One region of the Paraburkholderia sp. RL17-373-BIF-A genome, then DNA from elsewhere that is predicted to be linked to it. Evidence: riboswitches for the same ligand, from Rfam matches in the RefSeq annotation. Region 1 holds a riboswitch; the other holds the start of a gene.

The links. A riboswitch is a leader RNA that binds a small molecule or an ion and turns the genes downstream of it on or off. The one in region 1 is predicted to bind glycine.
Region 2: another riboswitch for glycine. It lies ahead of P0D80_RS18080 (D-amino acid dehydrogenase); the one in region 1 lies ahead of gcvT (glycine cleavage system aminomethyltransferase GcvT).

What each region holds. Positions count from the first base shown of each region.
Region 1 covers NZ_JARESO010000009.1:268,650-272,048, forward strand. The annotation lists gene gcvP (aminomethyl-transferring glycine dehydrogenase) at 1-293, opposite strand, end outside; gene gcvH (glycine cleavage system protein GcvH) at 365-745, opposite strand; gene gcvT (glycine cleavage system aminomethyltransferase GcvT) at 810-1,928, opposite strand; glycine riboswitch at 2,009-2,162, opposite strand; glycine riboswitch at 2,197-2,297, opposite strand; gene P0D80_RS14360 (hypothetical protein) at 2,447-2,797, opposite strand; gene P0D80_RS14365 (oxidoreductase) at 2,993-3,399, opposite strand, start outside.
Region 2 covers NZ_JARESO010000013.1:76,775-80,173, forward strand. The annotation lists gene P0D80_RS18080 (D-amino acid dehydrogenase) at 88-1,299, opposite strand; glycine riboswitch at 1,484-1,577, opposite strand; gene P0D80_RS18085 (LysE family translocator) at 1,787-2,419, shown strand; gene P0D80_RS18090 (MFS transporter) at 2,450-3,399, opposite strand, start outside.

The DNA of each region.
Region 1 (3,399 bases):
GAGCGGAACACCTGGTTCTTGTCCGCGAGTTCGCGCAGCGCGGCGAGCGCTTCCGCTTCGCTCTTCGGTTGCGCGAAGGGGCCGAGCGGCAGCGTTTCGGTGCGGCGGATCGTCTTCGGAATGACGGCGTCGATCAGCGCGGCGCGCGACGCGAAGCCGAGGGCTTCGAGCATCGCGTGCTGGTCGGCCGCGTCCGGGCCGATGTGCCGTTCGGCGAAGGCGTCATGCACTTCGAGCGCGGCGAGCGAGAGAGGAGTGCGGTTCATCAGACGATCCGGGTGTTCGAGCTTCATGGGTGTTCCTGGCGGTGCGGCTGTCCGTTCGAAAAGGACACCGCACCTGTCGGGTTAAACGTAAAGGTGAATCAGGCGCCGATTGACTTGGTGTACGCGTCGGCGTCGATCAGACGGTCCTGCGTGGCGTCCGCAGCCGGCTTGATCTTGAAGAGCCAGCTTTCGTACGGCGTGCTGTTCACCGAATCAGGCGTGTCGGCCACGGCGGTGTTCGCTTCGATGATTTCGCCCGAAACCGGCGCGTAGATATCGGAAGCGGCTTTCACCGATTCGATGACGGCGACGGTGTCGCCTGCCGTGACGGTCTTGCCCAGTTCCTGGACTTCGAAGAAGACGATGTCGCCGAGCGCTTCCTGCGCGTGGTCGGTGATGCCGACCGTCAGCGTGCCGTCCGCTTCGGTGCGGACCCATTCGTGCGATTCGGTGTATTTCAGATCGGCCGGGATGCTCATCGGATGCTCCTATGCGGTGTGATTCGGTAGTGACTTGAAAAAAGTGGACGAACGCGCCGGTTGCTTAAACCGCAAGCACTTTGCCATTGCGCACGAACGGCAGTTTTACCACGCTTGCAGGAACGTTTTTGTCACGAATCTGAACGTGCACGGTGTCGCCTGGCTGCACGCCCTTCGGCACGCGCGCGAAGGCGATCGATTCCTGCATGGTCGGGGAAAACGTGCCGCTGGTGATTTCGCCTTCGCCCTGCGGCGTGACGACTTTCTGATGAGCACGCAGCACGCCTGCCGCCTTGCCGTTGTCCTTCAGCAGAATCAGGCCGACGAACGCGGCCTGCGAACCGTCCGCTTCCAGCTTGCCTTTGCCGACGAAGTCGCGCGGCGAGGTGAGGTCGACGGTCCAGGCGAGGCCGGCGTCGAGCGGCGAGACGTTGTCGTCCATATCCTGGCCGTACAGGTTCATGCCGGCTTCGAGGCGCAGCGTGTCGCGCGCGCCGAGACCGGCCGGGCGCACGTCTTGGGCTTGCAATGCGTTCCACAGCGCTTCGACGTGATCCGCCGGCACGATGATTTCGAAGCCGTCTTCGCCGGTGTAGCCGGTGCGGGCGACGGTCAATTCGCCGAACGGCGTGTTTTCGATGCGAGTGGCGTTGAAGGGCTTCAAGGCTTCCGTGGCGGCGCGCGCGGCCGGCACGGTTTGCCAGACTTTTTCGCGTGCGTTCGGGCCTTGCACGGCGACGATCGCAAAGTCGCGACGCGGCGTGATGGTCAGGCCGAAGCCGCCTTCGGCGTTGAGCTGGCCGAACCAGGCGATGTCTTTATCAGCGGTGCCAGCGTTCACGACCACGCGGAAGTGATCTTCGCCGAAGTAATAGACAATCAGATCGTCGATCACGCCGCCGTCCGGGTTCAGCAGGCAGGAGTACAGTGCGCGGCCGAGCGTTTGCAGTTTGGCGACATTGTTCGCCAGCGCGTATTCGAAGAAGGCGCGCACGCGCTCGCCGGTGAAATCGACGACGCACATGTGCGAGACGTCGAACATGCCAGCGTCGGTGCGCACGGCGCGGTGTTCGTCGATTTGCGAGCCGTAATTGACAGGCATGTCCCAGCCGCCGAAATCGACCATGCGGGCATTGAGCGCACGGTGGGTGGCGTGAAGCGGGGTGTGTTTGAGTTCGGTCATGGGGCCTCGGGCATCTCGCGAAACAAAAAAGGCCATGCGGCGCTACGCCTCGCGGCCTTCTGGCTGCGAGCGTGGTCCTGCATGACCCCTCTGTCCTCGATACCTGAGAGATTGCGCCACCGTGATCACATTGACGTGCCGCGGTGAAACGCGCGCCCCTTCGGTGGGCAGCTTGCCAGAATCTGCTCGATTAAACGATGCAGACGGCTACTGCCGCTCTCCAGAGTGCGAAAAACGAGTGCCTCGATGTTGCCTGGACGCGGGTTTTTCGACGCGGTCGGTCCTTTTGCCTGAGAGTTTGCGGGTGTGCCCCTTCGGCGGCGCGGCCTGCGATTTTCAGCGGCCAGCGCGCTCTCCCGACGCGTGCGGCGAATGTACGCGAGGGCCGGGGGCTTGTCAAATAAAGGCCCGCGAGCGGCGCGGCGGTTGACGCACCGCTCTCGCGCCTGTCAAAAAAAGCGCGGGACGTGATGCCGCGCTCGTGCTGCTTTTGGTGCCTGACCTGACGTGCGGCGCGATTATTCGCCGATGGCGTGCGCCGCGTTGTCCAGCTCCTGATTCAGCACGCGCTGTTCGTCGCTGGAGAGGCCGCCGCCATGTTGCGCGGCCATGTCGTGCGCTTCCTGACGGATCACGTCTAGACGATGATGCAGCGCGCCGCCTTGGGGCGGCGGGTAATAGCCCTGATTCACGCGGTTGTCGATCCGGCGGCTGAGATTGTCGATGCGGCCGTCGACCTGACGCAGGCGCTGATCCGCGATCTGTTGCGGGTTGGGACGAGGCGCCGGCTGGGGTTGAGGCGCCACCACACAGGCGGCGAGGGAACTGAGCAAGGCGCACGCGGCGAGCGCGCGGATAGTACGGGGCATGGACTCTCCGGAAGTCATTGTCGTTGTGTGGTGCTACCCGGTAGCAACGGATGACTGCCGGGCCGCGCTGACCGGCAGCGCGGCCTTATTTGTAACGTTATGTTCCTTTCGGGCTTGTCAGGGTTTGGCCCGCGCGGCATGGGTGGCGAGTGCTATTTTAGGTGCACAAGCCGTTTCGACATGCCGGCCAAATCGTCAGCGAATCCGCTCAAACGGCAGCCGGACGCCTTCTTCCGAACTGCGCGCCGCAAGCTCGATAACCGTCATTACGTCGACGGCGTCCTGTGCGCTGACCGGGAATTTCACGCCGTGCCGGATGGCGTCGGCCACCGCGATGTAGAACCCGGTGTAGTCGCCATTGCGCGTCGGCAACTCGCGCTCGACCTCCTGATCGCCTTCCTGCACGCGCAGCACACCGGCGGCATTGCCGGCGCCGAAACCCTCGTCGCCCGGCCGCAGGCCCGCCTTCAACTGATCTTCCTGCGTATCGAGGCCGTATTTCATATAGCTGCCGCGCGTGCCGTGGATGGTGAAGCGCGGCGCGACCAGTGCCGTCAACGCGCTGGCGTGCAGCACCACTTCGAACTCACCGTAGCCGAGCT
Region 2 (3,399 bases), on a different contig from region 1:
ACACTAGCAGAAGTGGCGAATTTTGCATTCGGCGGCGGCAGTGGTGACATCGCGCTACCGCCGCCTGCAAAACCCTGTCAGCAAGCGCTACTGAATCGCGCCCGCCAACACCTGCGCCGTCGCGGCCGACAACGTCCAGCCCAGATGTCCATGCCCGGTGTTGTAGAACACGCCGCGCCGTTTGCCGCGGCCCACCTTGGGCAACATGCTCGGCAGCATCGGCCGCAAGCCCGCCCACGGAATCACGCGCGAGGTCGACACCTCGGGGAAATAGCGCCGCGTCCAGTCCACCAGCGGCGCAATCCGGTCCGAACGGATATCGCGGTTGAAGCCGTTGATCTCCGCCGTGCCGGCCACGCGAAAACGATCCACGCCGAGCCGGCTCGTGACGATCTTCGCGCTGTCGTCGAGCAGGCTCACCCACGGCGCGCGCTGCTGGCTGAGTTCGTCATCGAGACAGACGGTGATCGAATAGCCTTTGACGGGGTAGATGTTCACGTGGTCGCCCAGCATCGAGGCGAAATCGCGGCTCTTCACGCCCGCGCACACGACGATCCGCTCGAACGCGAACCGCTGCGACTCGCCTTCGAGATCGACCGTCAGCGTAAAGCGGCCCTCCGGCGGCTGCTCGATCGACGTGATCTGCGCATCGTAATGAAACTCGACGCCGTGCCGCACGCACGCCTGAGCGAGGCCGCGCGTGAACTTGTGAATATCGCCGGTCGAATCGGATGGTGTGAAAAAGCCGCCGTAAAAATCGCCGTGCAGCGTGGGCTCGATGCCATGCAGCTCGCTCGCCGTCACCGGATTGCGGTCGAGCCCGCCTTCGCGCAGCAGTTCGTTCACCTTGCTCGCGGCGTCGAATTCCTTGCGGGTCTTGTAGATGTGCAGAATGCCGCGCCGCTCCAGATCGAAGTCGATGCCTTCGGTCTCGGCGATCGAAAACAGATGTTCGCGCGCGGCAATCGCGAGCCGCACGGTTTCAACCGTGTTCGTCCGGTAGTGTGGAATCTCGCGCAGGAATTCGCCCATCCACGAGTACTTGTGCCAGGTGGGCGTGGGGTTGAGCAGCAAGGGGGCGTCGCGCGTGAGCATCCAGCGCAGGCCCTTCATGACGGTGGCCGCGCTGTTCCAGACTTCGGCATTGCTGGCGGACAACTGGCCGCCGTTGGCGAACGAAGTCTCCATCGCCGCATAGCGATGGCGCTCGAAGACGGTAACGTGGTGGCCGCGCTGAGCGAGGGCGTGAGCGGTCGTGACGCCGGTAATGCCGGCGCCGATAATGGCGATTCGTGACATGACATGGTCCAGAGTAGTTGAGCATCACCGGTGTCGATTTCGTGTCGAAACCGGCGTCGATGCCCCATCTGTCCATGTACCTGAGAGTTTCTTCCCCGCGGCAGCCGGGCCCGATGCGAGCCGTGTGCGGGGAATCCCCTTCGGTGGGCGCACAGGGTAGTCCAGTGCGCCGCTCTCCAGATGTTCCTGCTGCGCGGTCCTTTTGCCTGAGAGTTTCCGGGGCGGTTGCTCCGTCGGCGTCGTCACGAACGTCTGACGATCTCTCCCGCGCTGCATTGCAGAACGGCTCGACAATACCGTTCAAAAAATTTCACCGCAAGTCTTTCCTGCGATGCACTGCGCAAGCGGCGGTCTGAAACTGCTTGAGTGGAGATGAAGGCGGGGCATGCGTCGCTACGAATTTTCGAGCCCGTACGTCGCGCCGAAATGGCCGGCATCGGCTATATTTGGCGGCACCGCCCAACCTTCATTTGCAGAGGAGAATGACGTGCCCGCTTTCCCAACGCTGCTCGCCTTCGGTCTGGTGTCGCTCGGCATGGTGCTCACGCCGGGGCCGAACATGATCTATCTGATCTCGCGATCGCTCTGCCAGGGGCGGCGCGCGGGCCTCGTTTCGCTCGGCGGTGTCGCGCTCGGCTACGTGTTCTACATGTTCTGCGCCGCGTTCGGCATCACGGCGCTGCTGTTGACGGTGCCGTACGCGTACGACGCGTTGCGCTTCGGCGGCGCGCTCTATCTGCTGTATCTGGCGTGGCAGGCGGTCAAGCCGGGCGGCCGTTCGCCGTTCCAGGTCCGCGATCTGCCGCACGACAGCCGCCGCAAGCTGTTCACCATGGGCCTCGTCACCAACCTCGCGAATCCGAAGATCGCGGTGATGTATCTGTCGCTGCTGCCGCAATTCATTTCGCCGGGGCACGGCAGCGTGCTTGCGCAGTCCATTGCGCTTGGCTGCGTGCAGATCGTCATCAGCGTGACGGTGAATGCGCTGATCGCGAGCATGGCGGGTTCGATCGCCGTGTTTCTCGCCGGCCGTCCGATGTGGCTGCTGATGCAGCGCTGGCTGATGGGCACCGTGCTCGCCGGACTCGCGGTACGCATCGCGTTCGATTCGCGTCGTTGATTCGCTTCAGACGCGCTATCCGTTGCCTGGTCAGCCAGACCGGGCACCCGAGCCTCTGAACACCCAGCCGTTGAACAGCGCCCCGCAGAGCATCAACGCGCTGGTGATGAGGAACACCGCCTGCATGCCGAAATGCGCGCCGGCAAAGCCGCCCGCGAGCGGACCCGCCACCTGGCCCGCGTAATTCGCCGAAGTCGCATAACCGAGAATGTAGCCGGCCGAGCGGTCGGGCACGTTGTGGCGGATCACGCTCGTGATCGACGGCAGCAGGCCGGCCAGCGCCAAGCCCATCAGAAAGCGCAGCGCCACCAGTTGCCAGCCGCTCGTGACGAACGCCTGCGGCACCAGCAAGGCCGCGCACACGGCGAGACACACCACGATCACCCTGGGCGCGCCGATGCGGTCGGCCAGACGCCCCACACGCGAAGCCGCCAGCACGCTGCCCAACGCCGACGCCGACATCACGAAGCCGGACACCAGCGTGACGTGCCTTGCGTCGTGCACCAGTTGGGCGACGTACACGGTGATGATCGGCTCGATCGACATGTTGGCGAACATCAGCAAGCCGGAGGTGAACAGCATTGCCAGCACCGGCCGCAGGTCGGGCACGCTGGCCCAGCCGGTCGCCGCGTCCGCTGCGTGCGCCTTGCCGCCCTTGCGCTCGACCGGTTGCTCCTTGACGAGCAGCGTGGTCGCGATGAACGCGCAGAAGATCATCGCGCCGGCAATGAAAAACGTGTTGCGGATACCGATCAGCGGCGGCAGCGCGCCGCCCACCAGCGGGCCGACGAGACTGCCCGCCATCACGCCCGAAGCCAGCGTGCCGAGCGCCCATCCGGTGCGTGAGCGCGGCGTCTGCGTGGCGATCATCACGGTCGCACCCGATGCATAGCCGCCGACGAGACCCGCCAGAAACCGCAGCCCCACCAGTTGCCAGACATTTTGCGCGAGCCCGAGCAAGGACATCACGATGGCCATGC